Linked DNA regions of Streptomyces venezuelae. The protein of the gene in region 2 binds, or shares a complex with, the protein of the main gene of each other region. Links are inferred from orthologs where the notes say so. Each region holds a gene or a part of one and is shown on either strand. Other genes may lie near its edges.

Region 1 (8,215 bases), 2.2 Mb from region 2 along the record:
GGACGGCGGCTTCAACTCCAGCGACCTGGCGGCCGTCGAGAAGGCCGGCGTGAAGGACCCGCAGGACGTCGACGCCGGCTACCAGTCGGGGGACGAGAGCAACCCGCTCGCGCAGAAGGCCCTCCAGTTCATGGGCGTCTACGGCGAGATCGAGAACCCGGACCCCGTCGTCGACGCCGTCTTCGCGAAGATCAAGAAGGACTCGCAGAAGAACGGCTCGGACACGGGCAAGCTCGTCGGCAGCCCCAAGGACTTCAGCACGAAGGACACCGTCCTCAAGTGCCAGGAGTCCGTGATGGAGAACAGCAACGGCGGCGGCACGTCCTCGGGCCCCAAGGAGATCCGCATGCCGGTCTGCGTCTGGGGCGACCACAGCACCGTCGGCGTCGTCGTGCCGCTCACGGTCGCCGACGCCATGGCGGGCAAGGTCTCCCTCGACGACGCCTCGGACACCACGCTCCGCGCCCGCAAGGCCCTCCGCGTCAAGGTCTGACGCGGGCTCCGGCGCGACGTCCCGCACCCGCCACAACGCGAAGGGGCGCCCGGCGATCGGATCGCCGGGCGCCCCTTCGCGCGTACGTGCCGCCTACGCGGACTTCTGCTCCCCCGCACCGCCGCCCCGCACATCGCGCGGCACCAGGGTCGGGTTGACGTTCGAGCGGACGACGTCCGCCGTGATGACGACGCGGGCCACGTCCTTGCGGGACGGCACCTCGTACATCACCGACTGGAGGACTTCCTCCATGATGGCGCGCAGACCGCGCGCGCCGGTCTGGCGCAGGATCGCCTGGTCCGCGATGGCCTCCAGTGCCTCGCGCTCGAACTCCAGCTCCACGCCGTCGAGTTCGAACAGCCGCTGGTACTGCTTCACCAGCGCGTTGCGCGGCTCGACGAGGATCTGGAGCAGGGCCTCGCGGTCGAGGTTGTGGACCGAGGTGATCACGGGGAGGCGGCCGATGAACTCGGGGATCATCCCGAACTTCACCAGGTCCTCCGGCATGATGTCCTCGAACTGGTCCTTCTCCTCCATCTCGCGCTTGGAGCGGATGGTGGCGCCGAAGCCGATGCCCTTCGCGCCCGCGCGGGACTCGATGATCTTCTCCAGGCCCGCGAAGGCACCGCCCACGATGAACAGCACGTTCGTCGTGTCGATCTGGATGAACTCCTGGTGCGGGTGCTTGCGGCCGCCCTGCGGGGGCACCGACGCCGTGGTGCCCTCCAGGATCTTCAGGAGCGCCTGCTGGACGCCCTCGCCGCTGACATCGCGGGTGATCGACGGGTTCTCGCTCTTGCGGGCCACCTTGTCGATCTCGTCGATGTAGATGATCCCGGTCTCGGCCTTCTTGACGTCGTAGTCGGCCGCCTGGATCAGCTTCAGGAGGATGTTCTCGACGTCCTCGCCGACATAGCCCGCCTCCGTCAGCGCCGTCGCGTCCGCGATGGCGAACGGAACGTTCAGCATGCGCGCGAGCGTCTGCGCGAGGAGGGTCTTGCCGGAGCCGGTCGGGCCGAGCAGCAGGATGTTGGACTTCGCGAGTTCGATCGCGTCGTCACGGCCCTGGGCGCCGCCGTTCTCTCCTGCCTGGACCCGCTTGTAGTGGTTGTACACCGCTACCGAGAGGGCCTTCTTCGCGGGCTCCTGGCCCACGACGTAGCCCTCAAGGAATTCGTAGATCTCGCGAGGCTTGGGGAGTTCCTCCCAGCGGACCTCGCTCGTCTCCGCGAGCTCTTCCTCGATGATCTCGTTACAGAGGTCGATGCACTCGTCGCAGATGTACACACCGGGGCCTGCGATGAGCTTCTTGACCTGCTTCTGACTCTTTCCGCAGAACGAGCACTTGAGCAGATCGCCGCCGTCACCGATGCGTGCCACGAGGTGCTTCCCCTTCGCCTGGGAGACGCCACGTTCAGCGGCTCCTGGTGCCTCATATCCGACGGTACCCTGCCGGGCCCCCCGTTCGGGCCCCCCTTGGCACGGTTCGCTTCGACGCGGGTCGTGCGCGAACCGTGCCGTGGAGCGGCAGATGCTACAGCTCAGTGTCAGGCAACCGCGGAATTGTTCATCTTCCGGGTGGAGATGATCTGGTCGACCAAGCCGTACGAGAGCGCGTCCTCGGCCGTGAGGATCTTGTCGCGCTCGATGTCGTCGCGGATCTTCTCGATCGGCGTCGTGGAGTGCTTGGCCAGCATCTCCTCCAGCTGCGAACGCATCCGGAGGATTTCGTTGGCGGCGATCTCCAGGTCGGAGACCTGACCGCGGCCGGTCTCGCTGTAGGGCTGGTGGATCAGGACGCGCGCGTTCGGCAGCGCCATGCGCTTGCCGGGCGTGCCCGCCGCGAGGAGCACGGCGGCGGCCGACGCGGCCTGGCCCATGCAGACGGTCTGCACGTCGGGCTTCACGAACTGCATCGTGTCGTAGATGGCCGTGAGGGCCGTGAACGAGCCGCCGGGGCTGTTGATGTAGATCGAGATGTCGCGGTCCGGGTCCATCGACTCCAGGCACAGGAGCTGCGCCATGACGTCGTTGGCGGACGCGTCGTCGATCTGCACGCCGAGGAAGATCACGCGCTCCTCGAAGAGCTTCGCGTACGGGTCGTACTCCCGCACGCCCTGCGAGGTGCGCTCCACGAAACGCGGGATCACGTAACGCGACTCGGCGCCGGTGCCGGTGAACTCGGCCTGGCCGCTCTCGGCCTGTGCACGGCCGGAGAGGCCGCGACCGGGGAAGTTGTTCATCTCTGGTTCTCCTGAGAAGCGAGGGGCTTAGGTGTCGGCTGCGGGGCGCTGAGCACGGGGCTCAGGCTCCGGTGCCGCCCCCGCCCGGCATGCCTGCGGCGCTGGACATGATGTCGTCGATGAGGCCGTACTCCTTGGCCTCCTGCGGGTCGAACCAGCGGTCGCGGTCCGAGTCGCGCGTGACCTGCTCGACGGTCTGACCGGTGTGGAACGCCGTGAGCTCGGCCATCTTCTTCTTGGTCAGCAGCAGCCGCTCGGCGTGGATCTTGATGTCCGACGCGGAGCCCGCGAGGCCCGCGGACGGCTGGTGGATCAGGATCTCGGCGTTCGGCAGCGCGAAGCGCTTGCCGGGCGTGCCCGCGCTGAGCAGGAACTGGCCCATGGAGGCGGCCATGCCCATCGCGATCGTCACCACGTCGTTCTTGATGTACTGCATGGTGTCGTAGATCGCCATGCCGGCCGTGATCGAGCCGCCGGGGCTGTTGATGTAGAGGTAGATGTCCTTGTCCGGATCGGAGGCAAGGAGCAGCAGCTGCGCGGTGATCTTGTTGGCAATGTCGTCGTCGACCGGCTGGCCGAGGAAGATGATCCGCTCGCCGAGCAGCCGGTTGTAGACCTGGTCGCCGAGGCCACCACCGATGGAGGGGTCGCCGGCGGCGGAGGGCATCAGATTCGTCACGTATCCACCTGCTCGTCTTACGACGGCGCCGGGCCGTCTCACGTCTTCAGCTGGGGCGCGGGGGCCCGCGTGCGGCGCCGCTCCGGGGCGGCGTCGGGGACTCCCCTGCCCTCGTATTCATGGACCCTAACGCGCGGGGTCCCTCCGGGAATCCCGGAGAACCAACTGTTCGCTGTGAGCGCAGGTTCTGGCGGGGGCGCCTTGAACAGTGCCGGTCGTGGCCCGTAAGGGGCGCGGGGAACTGCGCGATCGGCCCCCGCCGGGCCGCAAGCGGGTCTGCCCGCGGCAGGGCCCAGTGGCGGGTGCGGCTTGTGGGGGTTGCTCGCGCGGTTCCCCACGCCCCTGAAGACACCGGGCCCCCGGGACCGAGAAGTCCTGGGGGCCCGGTGCGCGAGCGTCAGAGCGAGGCTCAGGCCTCGGTCTTCTCCTCGGCGGCGTCGGAGGTCGCCTCGGTCTGCTCGCCCTCGGCGGCAGCCGTCTCGTCGTCCTCGTCCTCGAGGTCGACGACCTCACCGTTCGTGTCCTTGACCGTCGCCGCCTCGACGACGACCGCGAGGGCCTTGCCGCGGGCGACCTCGCCGACGAGCATCGGAACCTGGCCGCCCTCGACGACGGCCTGGGCGAACTGGTCGGGGGACATGCCGGAGGACTGCGCGCGACGCATGAGGTGCTCGGTGAGCTCCTCCTGGTTCACGTTCAGCTTCTCCTTGTTGACGAGCTCGTCGAGGACGAACTGCGTCTTGATGCCCTTCTCGGCCTGCTCCTTGGTCTCGGCGTCGAACTCCTCGCGGGACTTGCCCTGGATCTCCAGGTACTTGTCCAGGTCGAGGCCCATCTGGCCGAGCTGGTGGTGCTCGAGGTTGTGCGTGCGGGTCTGGATCTCGTCCGCGAGGAGCTTCTCGGGGACGGGGACCTCGACCAGCTCGAGCAGCTTCTCCAGGACGCGCTCCTGGGCCTGCGTCGCCTGGTCGTACTGCTTCATGTTCTCGAGGCGCTTGCGGCTGTCGGCCTTCAGCTCGTCGAGGGTGTCGAACTCGGAGGCGAGCTGCGCGAAGTCGTCGTCGAGGGACGGCAGTTCACGGGCGGCGACCTGGGTGACCTTGACGGTGACCTCGGCCTCCTTGCCGGCCGCCGAGCCGCCCTTGAGCTCGGAGGTGAAGGTGGCCTCGCCACCGGCCTCCAGGCCCTTCACGGCGTCGTCGATGCCCTCGAGGAGCTCGCCGGAGCCGATCGTGTAGGAGACGCCGGAGGCGACGCCGTCCTCCAGGACCTCGCCCTCGACCTTGGCCTCGAGGTCGATGGTCACGACGTCGCCGTCCTCGGCGGCACGCTCGACCGGGGACGTGGAGGCGAAGCGCTCGCGCAGCTCCTCGACGGCCTTGTCGACGTCCTCGTCGCTGACCTCGATCGCGTCGACCTCGACCTCGATGCCGGAGTAGTCCGGGATCTCGATGGAGGGACGGACGTCGACCTCGGCGGTGAAGTTGAGGGTCTCGTTGTCCTTCAGCTCGGTGATGTCCACCTCGGGCTGGCCCAGGACATTGAGCTCGGCCTCGTTGACGGCCTCGGTGTAGAACTTCGGGAGCGCGTCGTTGACGGCCTCTTCGAGGACGGCGCCACGGCCGAACCGCTGGTCGATGACGCGGGCCGGGATCTTGCCCTTGCGGAAGCCCTTCACCGTGACCTGCTGGTTGATCTTCTTGTAGGCCGCGTCGAGGCTGTCCTTGAGCTCCTCGAAGGGCACCTCAACAGTGAGCCGAACCCGGGTCGGGTTCAGGGTCTCCACGGCGCTCTTCACGGTTCGGTCTCCTTGGGGCTGACTTCTTGGGATTCTGCCCGGCTCAGAGACACACGGGCACACAGCTTGCATAGTAACGGCAAGCAGGAGCCGAGCCACAATGCGATCTTGTGGGGAGGATTTCGTTGGTCGGGGTGGCGGGATTTGAACCCACGGCCTTCCGCTCCCAAAGCGGACGCGCTACCAAGCTGCGCCACACCCCGTCGGTGCGACACGTAGGGTACATGCCCGCAGGCAGTGCGGCTCCCCGTTGAACGGGGCCGGTTCCGGGGGGCACGTGCGGCGAGGGGCCAGGACCCGCTACGATGCCTGTCGTGCCGCGGCATCCGCTCGTGGCGCGATCTGTGCGGGCGTAGCTCAATGGTAGAGCCCTAGTCTTCCAAACTAGCTACGCGGGTTCGATTCCCGTCGCCCGCTCTCGTGAAGCAACCCCAGGCCGTGTGGCCTGGGGTTTCTTCGTTCGTGCTCAGGGGTGGCGCACGTCGACGGTGTACACGGAGCGTGTGCCGTACGGGACGTACAGCGCGTCGCCCACCAGCGTGAGGCGGGCGCCCTGGTCGCCCATCCAGGACGTGCTGACGCCTCTGCCGGGCCGGGTCCACGCCACGTCGCCGGTCCTGCCGTCCAGGGCGGCGAGGCGGCCGCTGGGCGAGGCCACGTAGACGTGCGTGGCGGAGGCGAGGGGTTGGCCGGGGAACTCGACGGTGGAGTTGCGGCTCCACCGTTGGCGGCCGGTGCGGGGGTCGACGGCGCGCACGCTGCCGCTGGAGAGCGTGAAGTACAGCGTGTCCCGGCTGAGGGTGGGGATCGCCGCGGCCGGCTGGGGGCGGTCCAGCGCGACGGTGCGCCGCGTGTGGCTGCCGTTCGCGGTGACGGTGACGACGCTGCGGTGCGTGGTTCCGGAGGTGTCCGCGAGGACGAGACGGTCACCGGCGGCGCCGAGGAGGTTGAAGGTGCCGCGGACGGTGACCGTCCAGGCGGGCCTGCCGGTGGCGGGGTCGAGGCGGGAGAGCCGGGTCTCCGATCTCCCCGCGGCGCAGAGCAGGTAGCCCTCTCCCGCGGCCGCCCGCAGCCTGCACTCGCCGTCCGGCAGCGGACGCTCCCAGCGCGGGTCGCCGTCCCGGGGGTCGAGGAGCGCGTACGAGTCGCCCAGGGCGCCGTGGATGGTGAGGACGCCGTCCTTCGTGGCGGCGGCGGTGCCGGTGTCCGGGGTGAGGTCGGGCGCCATGGCGCCGGTGCCGCTCTGGGTGGGCGCGGTCCACAGGACGTCGCCGGTCCGGGCGTCGACGGCTTCGATCGCGTACTTCTCGTACGTCGTACCGCTGTCCTCTTCCGGGACGCTCTGGTCGTTGCGGTAGACGTAGACGCGGTCGCCGGCGGTGCCGATGACGTCGCCCTCCATGCTGCTGCTGTCGTCGGGGACGCTGTCGACGGGCAGGCCCCACTCCCGCTTGCCCGTGGCGAGGGAGAAACGGACGGCCTTGACGTCGTCGCCGGCGCAGATGAGGCCCGCGCGGGCGGCGGCGCAGCGCGTGAAGGGGCCCGAGGGTGAGGGGTCCTCGCCCTTGGCGGCGGTGAGCGTGTCCTTCGTGGTCCAGTCCCGCCACCCGGCGGGCAACTGGCTCGCCACCTGTCCGTCGTCGCCCCCGAGACGCACGACGGCCGCCGTCCCTGCCAGGGCGAGCAGCAGCCCGCCCACGGCGGCCGTCAGGAGGAGTCTTCGGCGGCGGCGCGGAGCGGGGGCTCCGGTGGCCTCCGAGGGCTTCTCCCCGGCGGCCGGGGCGCCGGTGGTCCTGGGCGGTATCGGTTCGCCCTTGAGGAGGGCGAGGAGTTCGTCGGGGGTGGGGCGGGCCTCGGGGTCCTTGTCGAGGCACCATTCGACGAAGCGGCGCAACGGGGCGGGCACGTCGTCGAGTTCGGGGGTGCCCTGGACGACGCGGGTGGCCGTCTCGTAGGGGCTGTCGCTGTCGAAGGGGCCGCGCCCGGTCGCCGCGTACGCGAGGACGGCGCCGAGGGAGAAGACGTCGGACGCGGGACCGACGTCGCGCGGGGTGGTGAGCTGTTCCGGGGACATGTAGGGCGGGGTCCCCATGACGCGGCCGGTCTGGGTGAGCGCGTCGGCGCCGAGGGCTTCGGCGGCGCGGGAGACCCCGAAGTCGATGACGCGCGGTCCGTCCTCCGCGAGCATGACGTTGGCGGGCTTGAGGTCGCGGTGGACGACGCCGACGCGGTGGATGTCGCGGAGCGCTTCGGTGAGGCCCGCGGCCAGTTCCTGGAGCCGGTCCAGTGGGAGCGGTCCCTCGCGGCGGACGTGGGTGCCGAGGTCCTCGCCGGGGATGTAGACCGTGGCCATCCAGGGGCTCGGCGCGTCGGCGTCGGCGTCCACGACGGGGGCGGTGAAGGCTCCGCTGACCTGGCGGGCGGCGGCCACCTCGCGGCGGAACCTGATGCGGAACTCCTGGTCGTCGGCGTACTGGCCGTGGACGACCTTCAGCGCGAGGCGGCGTCCCGACGCGGAGCGGCCGAGATAGACGACGCCCATGCCGCCGGAGCCGAGCCGGTCCTCGATCGGATATCCGCCGATCTCCTCCGGGTCCGAGTCGCGCAGCACCATCCCTAACGCCCCCGCCCCTCGGTCCATGCCCTCGCTCTCCGGTTCACCGCAGCGTACGCCGGTTCGAGAACACTCCCCCGCGGGGCGTCAGAAGCTGATCGAGTTGATGGTCTCCGCCACTTCGTTCAGGAAACGGTTTATGGAGGGCGCCATACCTGTGGAGGCGAGGAAGAAGCCGAAGAGCACCGCGACGATCGCGGGCCCCGCCTTGAGCGACCCCCCGCGGATCAGCACCACGAGGATGATCGCCAACAGCAGCACCACTGACAGCGAAATGGCCACACTGATCACACCCTAGGTCGGTCGCTCTCCCGGCCCGGGGGGTACGACCCCGCACACCCCCGCCACGGACCATCGTGCCACCAACAGGCCTCCTCCATGCGGCCGG
Region 2 (8,159 bases):
TGAGGGCTTGGGCCCGGATCATGCCGTAGCGCAGTTCAAGGATTCGGAGCTGTTCAGGCTCGTCCACCAGCCGCCCTGCGGCCACACCTGGTGAACGCCCGACTGCCGATCCATCCCGGAACTTCAGCATCTCGATACTCCCGTCCACGCCCGCATGCTCTTCCCTGCGTGTAGGCATGACCTGGAGTGAGGCGGTGCGCAACTGCCCGATTTCCAGGAGGCGTTCAAGCTGCCGACGCAGAACCATTCTGCCCCCCCAGCGGGCGCTGCAGCGCTACCTCCTCCAGCACAAAACTGAGGGCCGGAGCCGGACACCGGTCGAAGATCGCCTGCCGGGCCATGCGTGACGCCACAGCTCGTTCGATCTGCGCCTCGTCATACGCAGGCTGCCGCATCTCGAACAAAGCCCTCATGTACTCCACGGTCTGCAACAACCCGTGGATGTCATGAGCGCCGTACCACTGAAGGTCAACGGCCTTCGCTTCCTTGCGGGCCCGGTCCCGAAGCCGCTTCGGATACCTGGCCTCCGCCACGTCCTGCTTCATCGCCGCGACGGAACCGCCCGCTCTCAGGACCTGATCCGCCTTGTCGAGATACTCGGCCCGAGGGATCCGCGTCCCGCCCTCGACCTTGTAGACGAGCCCCTCCCCGTACCCCATGGCCGCCGCGAACTCCGCCGCCCGCATCCCCGCGGCCTCCCGGCGGGCCCGCAGCTGCCGCCCCACGAACGCGACGATCGCCACGCCCTGCTCGTCCTCCGGGTCGACCTCCCACCCCGGCTCCTCCGACTCCCGCTCCCGCTCACCCTCCGGAACCGCCGACCGCTCCATACGCCCGCCTCCCGTCCCACCAAGCCGCTACGTACGGTCAGCGCCGTACCCACAGAGACCGCTGGACAGCCTGTACAGCCCTGGACAAACGAAGGACAGTGACTGTACGCAGCCGCCAAGACACTGCGCAGCGTACGAGCGGGAGACCACGCTGAGTGACGTGAACCAGGAAACCGCCGCGCTCCCCCACACCACCCGTCACTTCACTGTCCTGCTCTCCCCCACGCCCCGAGGAGCCCGCCTGGCCCGACTCCTCGCCACCGAGCAGCTCCACTCGTGGGGGCTCCCCCTGGACCCGGCGCGCCACATCGTCGCGGAACTGGCGGCCAACGCCGCGACCCACGGCCGCGCACCGGGCCGCGACTTCCGACTCGCACTGCACGCCACGGCGGAAACGCTCCGCATCGCGGTCACGGACACGCACCCCGAAAGGCTCCCCGCACCCCAACTCCCCTCCCCAGACGCCGAATCCGGGCGCGGCCTGCTCCTCGTAGAAGCGCTGGCACACCGCTGGGGAGTGAAGGAAGACCGCTTCCCGCGCAAGACGGTGTGGGCGGAACTGGGCCTCACGCCACCGGAACCCGACTCCCCGTGCTCCGGTACCGCAGGCGCCTTTCCCCAAGGAACGTGAGACGGAGAAAAAGCACCCCACCAAACCCCACCAGGCCCCGCCACCGCCGACTCACTCCGGCGAGTGAACATCACCGGCTCGGCTGGCTTTCCGGCCCCCCAATGGCCCTACTCTCAGCCCCAGTAGCCGAGCAACAACACCAGACATGCGACGGCCCCCGCCGGGACGGCAATCCCGAGGCGAGGGCCTGACCACCGAGGAAGAGGCAACTTCCCGATGGACACCCAAAACCCTAGCGCGCCCCCGCGCCCCCAGTCCGCCCCTGGCGGCAATCAATCCCACGCACGGGCGACCCGGCACCCCCGCAGCCGAACGGACACGCGTCGACGGCCCACCGCCTCCGCACCCACGTCCGGCGTCACGCACGAGAACACCCGCCACACCACCCGCTTCACGGTGGTCGGCAACCACCTCACCCAGCACCAGGAGCTCTCCCTCCTGGCGATCGGCCTGGGCTGCCACATCCAGTCGCTGCCCGCCGGTGCCCACGTGGACATCAAGAGCCTCACCAAGCGCTTCCCGGAGGGCGCGACCCGCATCGCCGGGGCCCTGCGCGAGCTGGAGACCCACGGCTACCTGCGCCGGGACCGCGAACGCACCGCGTCCGGCCGCATCGTCACCCGCACGATCTCCTGCAACCAGCCGCAGGGCACCGCCCGACGCACCCCCACCCCGCCACGGAGGCAGCCCGCCCCCATCGCAGCGGTCCCACCCCGCACCAGCGAGACGCCACCCGCCCACGCACCCCGCACACACCCCCGCCCCCTCCCCGCCGTACCGCACCCGGCACACCCCACCCCGGCACTGCTCGAACAGGCCACCGCCACCCTCACGGAGCTGTGCCGCGAAGCCCCCCACCTGCTCCTCACCGCCCGCGATACGGCCCACCTCACCCCTGGCGTCGCCGCCTGGCTGGAACGAGAGGCATCCCCCGCCTCCGTGCGCCACGCCCTGACCCACGCCCTCCCACCCGACGGCCCCCGCCACCCCGCCGCACTCCTGTCCCACCGCCTGACAGCCCTGCTCCCACCCCCACCCCGCTTCCACCCCCCGCAGCGCACCCCCCACCCACTCCAGAACTGCGAAACCTGCGACCGCGCCTACCGAGCCCCGGAACCGGGCCGGTGCCGCGACTGCCGCATCCCTCCGTGCACTGCCTGACCAACGGACTTGAGCTGGAGTTGGGAGTACGCCTTCGCCTTCGCGGCAGAGGAAGCCGCCCGAACTGTGTCACCGGCCTTCCTCGCCGCAGTCCAGCGCAAGGCCGCAGAGCTGGTCAGGGCGGCCGAGACCCTGTACGTCCACGGCCGCGCCCACCAAGACGTCGACCCGAAGGGCGGCGACGTCACCGTCCCAGGCGGCATGTTCCGCTACCCACCTGGGCTTCTGAGGCCACACGGGCCCCCTGGCCAACACAAAAGGGCCCGTACGACCGAAGTCGTACGGGCCCTTCCGCTACTGCGTGTACTGCGATGCGCTCAGTTCAGAGCAACCGGGTTACCCCGATCCGCAAGCAAGTCGGGAGGACTTACTTGTTGATCTTGGTGACCTGGCCGGCGCCGACGGTCCGGCCACCCTCACGGATGGCGAACTTCAGGCCCTCTTCCATGGCGACGGGCTGGATGAGCTCGACGCTCATCTCGGTGTTGTCGCCCGGCATGACCATCTCGGTGCCCTCGGGGAGGGTCACGACGCCGGTCACGTCCGTGGTGCGGAAGTAGAACTGCGGGCGGTAGTTGTTGAAGAACGGGGTGTGACGGCCACCCTCGTCCTTCGACAGGATGTAGGCCTGGGCCTCGAACTCGGTGTGCGGCGTGACCGAACCGGGCTTGATGATGACCTGGCCGCGCTCGACGTCCTCGCGCTTGATGCCACGGAGGAGCAGACCGACGTTCTCACCGGCCTGGCCCTCGTCGAGCAGCTTGCGGAACATCTCGATGCCGGTGACCGTGGTGGTGGTCTTCTCGGTCTTGATGCCGATGATGTCGACGGTCTCGTTGACCTTGAGGACACCACGCTCGATACGACCGGTGACGACGGTGCCACGACCGGTGATCGTGAAGACGTCCTCGATCGGCATCAGGAACGGCTTGTCGACGTCGCGCTCGGGCTCCGGGATGGACTCGTCCACGGCCTTCATGAGCTCGAGGACGGTGTTGCCCCACTCCTTGTCGCCCTCAAGGGCCTTCAGAGCGGAGACCTTGACGACCGGCAGGTCGTCGCCCGGGAACTCGTACTCGGAGAGGAGCTCACGGACCTCGAGCTCGACGAGCTCCAGGATCTCCTCGTCGTCCACCATGTCGGCCTTGTTCAGGGCGACGACGATGTACGGAACGCCGACCTGGCGGGCCAGGAGCACGTGCTCCTTGGTCTGCGGCATCGGGCCGTCGGTGGCGGCAACCACGAGGATCGCGCCGTCCATCTGCGCGGCACCCGTGATCATGTTCTTGATGTAGTCCGCGTGACCGGGGCAGTCGACGTGGGCGTAGTGACGCGCCTCGGTCTGGTACTCGACGTGCGCGATCGAGATCGTGATACCGCGCTGGCGCTCCTCGGGAGCCTTGTCGATCTGGTCGAAGGCCGAGGCCTCGTTCAGGTCGGGGTACGCGTCGTGCAGCACCTTGGTAATGGCGGCCGTGAGGGTCGTCTTACCGTGGTCAATGTGACCGATGGTGCCGATGTTGACGTGCGGCTTAGTCCGCTCGAACTTCGCCTTCGCCACTGGGTCCTCCTGTGGAGTGGTTCTGTACGCCTTGCTTCATCGGCGCCAGGTGATCTTTGCTGGGAAGCCAGCCGCCGGGGTTCTCGCCCTGCGGGGTCGAACCCCGGCGGATGGTGTCAAGCCTAAAGCGTGAACTCGGGTGAGTTACTCGCCCTTGGCCTTCGCGATGATCTCCTCGGCGACGTTCCGCGGAACCTCGGCGTAGGAGTCGAACTGCATTGAGTAGCTTGCGCGACCCGACGTCTTGCTGCGGAGGTCTCCGACGTAGCCGAACATCTCCGAGAGGGGCACGAGGCCCTTCACGACGCGAGCGCCGCTGCGCTCCTCCATGGCCTGGATCTGGCCACGGCGGGAGTTGATGTCGCCGATGACATCGCCCATGTAGTCCTCGGGCGTGGTGACCTCGACGGCCATCATCGGCTCGAGCAGCACGGGGGACGCCTTGCGCGCGGCCTCCTTGAAGGCCTGCGAACCGGCGATCTTGAAGGCGAGCTCCGAGGAGTCGACCTCGTGGTAGGCACCGTCGATGAGCGTGACGCGGACGCCCGTCATCTCGTAGCCCGCGAGGATGCCGAACTGCATGGCTTCCTGCGCACCGGCGTCGACCGACGGGATGTACTCCCGCGGGATGCGGCCACCGGTGACCTTGTTGACGAACTCGTACGACGCGTCGCCGTCCGTGATCGGCTCGATCGCGATCTGCACCTTGGCGAACTGACCGGTACCACCGGTCTGCTTCTTGTGCGTGAAGTCGACGCGCTCGACGGCCTTGCGGATCGTCTCGCGGTACGCCACCTGCGGCTTGCCGACGTTCGCCTCGACGCGGAACTCGCGCTTCATGCGGTCGACGAGCACCTCGAGGTGGAGCTCACCCATACCACCGATGATGGTCTGGCCGGTCTCCTCGTCCGAGTGGACGCGGAAGGAGGGGTCCTCCTCCGAGAGACGCTGGATGGCGACACCCAGCTTCTCCTGGTCGCCCTTGGACTTCGGCTCGATGGCGACCTCGATCACCGGGGCCGGGAAGTCCATGGACTCCAGGATGACCGGAGCCTTGTCGTCGGAGAGCGTCTCACCCGTGGTGGTCTGCTTCAGGCCCATGACGGCGACGATGTCACCGGCGCCCACCGACTCGATCTCCTCACGCTTGTTCGCGTGCATGCGGTAGATCTTGCCGATGCGCTCCTTCTTGCCCTTGACGGAGTTCAGCACCGCGGTGCCGGAGTCCAGGCGACCGGAGTAGATCCGGACGAAGGTGAGCTTGCCGAGGTGCGGGTCGCTCGCGATCTTGAACGCGAGGGCCGACAGCGGCTCGTCGTCGGACGGCTTGCGCTTGACGACCAGCTCCGGGTCCTTGACGTCGTGGCCCTCGATGGCCTCGACGTCCAGGGGGGAGGGAAGGTAGCGCACGACCGCGTCGAGCAGGGGCTGGACGCCCTTGTTCTTGAACGCGGTACCGCAGAAGACGGGGGTGACGGTGGTGTCGCCGCCCTTGCCGGAGGCGATGGTGATGCGACGGATCGCCGCGTACAGCTGCTCCTCGGTGGGCTCCTGGCCCTCCAGGTACAGCTCCATCATCTCTTCGTCGTTCTCCGCGACGGCCTCGAGCAGCTTGCCGCGGTACTCCTCGGCAGCCTCGGTGTGCGTGTCGGGGATGTCGACGATGTCGTAGGCCTCGCCCATCTTGGTCTCGGCGGACCAGACGAAGGCCTTCATGGTGACGAGGTCGACGACGCCCTTGAAGTCAGCCTCTGCGCCGATGGGCAGCTGCATGACGATCGGGGTCGCACCGAGGCGGTCGACGATCATGTCGACACAGCGGTGGAACTCGGCACCGGTGCGGTCGAGCTTGTTGACGAAGCAGATACGCGGGACGCCGTAACGGTCCGCCTGACGCCACACGGTCTCGGACTGGGGCTCGACGCCGGCAACGCCGTCGAACACCGTCACGGCACCGTCGAGCACGCGGAGCGAACGCTCCACCTCGACGGTGAAGTCGACGTGGCCCGGGGTGTCGATGATGTTGATCGTGTGATCGACGTCGTTCAGCGGCCAGTGACAGGTGGTGGCAGCAGAGGTGATCGTGATGCCACGCTCCTGCTCCTGCTCCATCCAGTCCATCGTGGCGGCGCCGTCGTGGACCTCACCGATCTTGTACGACACACCGGTGTAGAACAGGATCCGCTCGGTGGTCGTCGTCTTGCCCGCGTCGATGTGGGCCATGATGCCGATGTTGCGCACCTTGGCCAGGTCAAGTGAAGTGGTAGCCATGTCGGCTCAGTCTTCTCTCGGTCTCGATGGGGGTAGCGACTACCAGCGGTAGTGCGCGAAGGCCTTGTTGGACTCGGCCATCTTGTGGGTGTCCTCACGCTTCTTCACAGCGGCACCGAGGCCGTTGGAGGCGTCGAGGAGCTCGTTGAGCAGACGCTCGGTCATGGTCTTCTCGCGACGGGCGCGGGAGTAACCGACGAGCCAGCGCAGGGCGAGCGTGTTCGCACGGCCCGGCTTGACCTCGATCGGGACCTGGTAGGTCGCGCCACCGACACGGCGGGACTTGACCTCGAGGGTCGGCTTGATGTTCTCGAGCGCGCGCTTCAGCGTGATGACCGGGTCGTTGCCGGTCTTCTCGCGCAGGCCCTCCATGGCGCCGTACACGATGCGCTCGGCGGTGGAGCGCTTGCCGTTCAGCAGCACCTTGTTGATGAGGGAGGTCACCAGAGGAGAACCGTAGACCGGGTCGATGATGACCGGGCGCTTCGGGGCGGGGCCCTTACGAGGCATTCTTACTTCTCCTTCTTGGCGCCGTAGCGGCTGCGGGCCTGCTTGCGGTTCTTGACACCCTGGGTGTCGAGCGAGCCGCGGATGATCTTGTAACGAACACCAGGCAGGTCCTTCACACGGCCACCGCGCACGAGCACGATGGAGTGCTCCTGCAGGTTGTGTCCCTCACCCGGAATGTAGGCCGTGACCTCGATCCCGGAGGTCAGACGCACACGCGCGACCTTACGGAGGGCCGAGTTCGGCTTCTTCGGGGTGGTCGTGAACACACGCGTGCAGACGCCACGGCGCTGGGGCGAACCCTCGAGTGCGGGCGTCTTGTTCTTCTCGACCTTGTCCTGCCGGCCCTTACGGACCAGCTGCTGGATCGTAGGCACTACTTCTCCGGTTTCTGTGTGCCGAATAGTAAAGCTAACCCGGAACTTCGCCGACCCACGCGGTCGGGTGTGTCGAATGCTGCGGACTCCCGCCACAGGGCGGAAAGGAGCGCAGATTACGGTGGCCTTTCTCGGACTCCCGCAGCGGTTGATGACACGCGCGCGAGCCCAGGCACACCCCAGGCACAAGGTCTGAGCGTACCTACCTCATCGAGTCTGGTCAAAACAAATGCGATGGGGGGCGACACGCCGGACATCTGCAGATCAAGTCCGATGCAGAAAGTCCTTGATCAATTGGACATCCGCCTGATCCTTCGGTCGCAGCGAGCGCTCTTTCCACATGAGGACCTGGGACAAGGGGCAGAACGGGATGCCCGACATCCACTCCGCATCCTTGATCAGGACGTCCGGCTCGGGCGTGCCGGGCAACCAGCGGTCAAAGACGTCGATGGCGCCGCCGAACAGTGGCACCACGCGGCCGTGACCGGACGGAGCGACCACAGGGTCGGCCAAACCCTCCGCGATCTTCCACGCGGCCCCACGAGCGACGACATCCAGGTCTCCGACACGCTCCCTGATGCCGTGCGCCAGCAGCGGCCCGCTGCCCGCCACCACGTAGTCCGAGGACGGCAGATTCAGGGACAGCAGCTTCTGGATCAGTGGGTGCCTTCTCAGCTCCAAGGCAGCTTCTCCTAGAGGATGGGCAGCCCGACCGCCGAGCGAGCAGCCATGCTCATCCCGAGCGAGGCGATGACACTGGCCAGCGTACCGATGAGGAAGTACTCGGACGCGTGCTTGCCGTGTTCACTCGTGGGGACCCG

Evidence for each region.
Region 1: the proteins of rpsG (region 2) and tig are in contact, whole or in part, in a crystal structure (PDB 3GTY), measured with the Thermotoga maritima proteins. The link is inferred for Streptomyces venezuelae from one-to-one orthologs. Residues at the interface, in WP_004081843.1 of Thermotoga maritima: Lys34, Lys52, Lys55, Glu59, Arg62, Gln63, Glu66, Asn67, Lys69, Val71, Arg95, Ala109, Lys110, Lys111, Gly112, Arg113, Pro114, Glu117, Glu121, Ile124, Ala125, Tyr127, Asn128, Asn129, Thr130, Gly131, Lys135, Asp139, Arg142, Met143; in WP_004081061.1 of Thermotoga maritima: Glu122, Val124, Val129, Leu130, Tyr133, Glu188, Gly259, Ile262, Tyr263, Glu266, Ser270, Glu273, Gln274, Glu277, Arg308, Gln311, Ile312, Ser315, Tyr316, Glu325, Arg329, Arg336, Leu363, Phe366, Trp367, Arg373, Leu377, Arg381, Leu384, Glu387.

What each region holds. Positions count from the first base shown.
Region 1 is NZ_CP029193.1:2,664,757-2,672,971, forward strand. Bases 3,020-6,003 are described here. They hold tig (trigger factor), read right to left. Parts: upstream 5,214-6,003; coding sequence 3,825-5,213; downstream 3,020-3,824. Other genes in these bases: DEJ47_RS12285 (ATP-dependent Clp protease proteolytic subunit), read right to left, coding at 3,020-3,403; DEJ47_RS12305 (serine/threonine-protein kinase), read right to left, coding at 5,680-6,003. Outside these bases: DEJ47_RS12270 (hypothetical protein), read left to right, coding at 1-493; ATP-dependent Clp protease ATP-binding subunit ClpX, read right to left, coding at 587-1,873; DEJ47_RS12280 (ATP-dependent Clp protease proteolytic subunit), read right to left, coding at 2,041-2,736; more of DEJ47_RS12285, read right to left, coding at 2,798-3,019; more of DEJ47_RS12305, read right to left, coding at 6,004-7,827; DEJ47_RS12310 (hypothetical protein), read right to left, coding at 7,915-8,109. UniProt on the Bacillus subtilis protein: Involved in protein export. Acts as a chaperone by maintaining the newly synthesized protein in an open conformation. Functions as a peptidyl-prolyl cis-trans isomerase.
Region 2 is NZ_CP029193.1:4,859,281-4,867,439, reverse strand. Bases 5,230-8,157 are described here. They hold rpsG (30S ribosomal protein S7), read right to left. Parts: upstream 6,965-8,157; coding sequence 6,494-6,964; downstream 5,230-6,493. Other genes in these bases: DEJ47_RS22550 (hypothetical protein), read right to left, coding at 8,031-8,157; DEJ47_RS22555 (hypothetical protein), read right to left, coding at 7,603-8,019; rpsL (30S ribosomal protein S12), read right to left, coding at 6,967-7,338; fusA (elongation factor G), read right to left, coding at 5,230-6,454. In the rest of the region: DEJ47_RS22590 (ATP-binding protein), read left to right, coding at 991-1,461; DEJ47_RS22585 (helix-turn-helix domain-containing protein), read left to right, coding at 1,678-2,622; tuf (elongation factor Tu), read right to left, coding at 2,990-4,183; more of fusA, read right to left, coding at 4,328-5,229; more of DEJ47_RS22550, read right to left, coding at 8,158-8,159.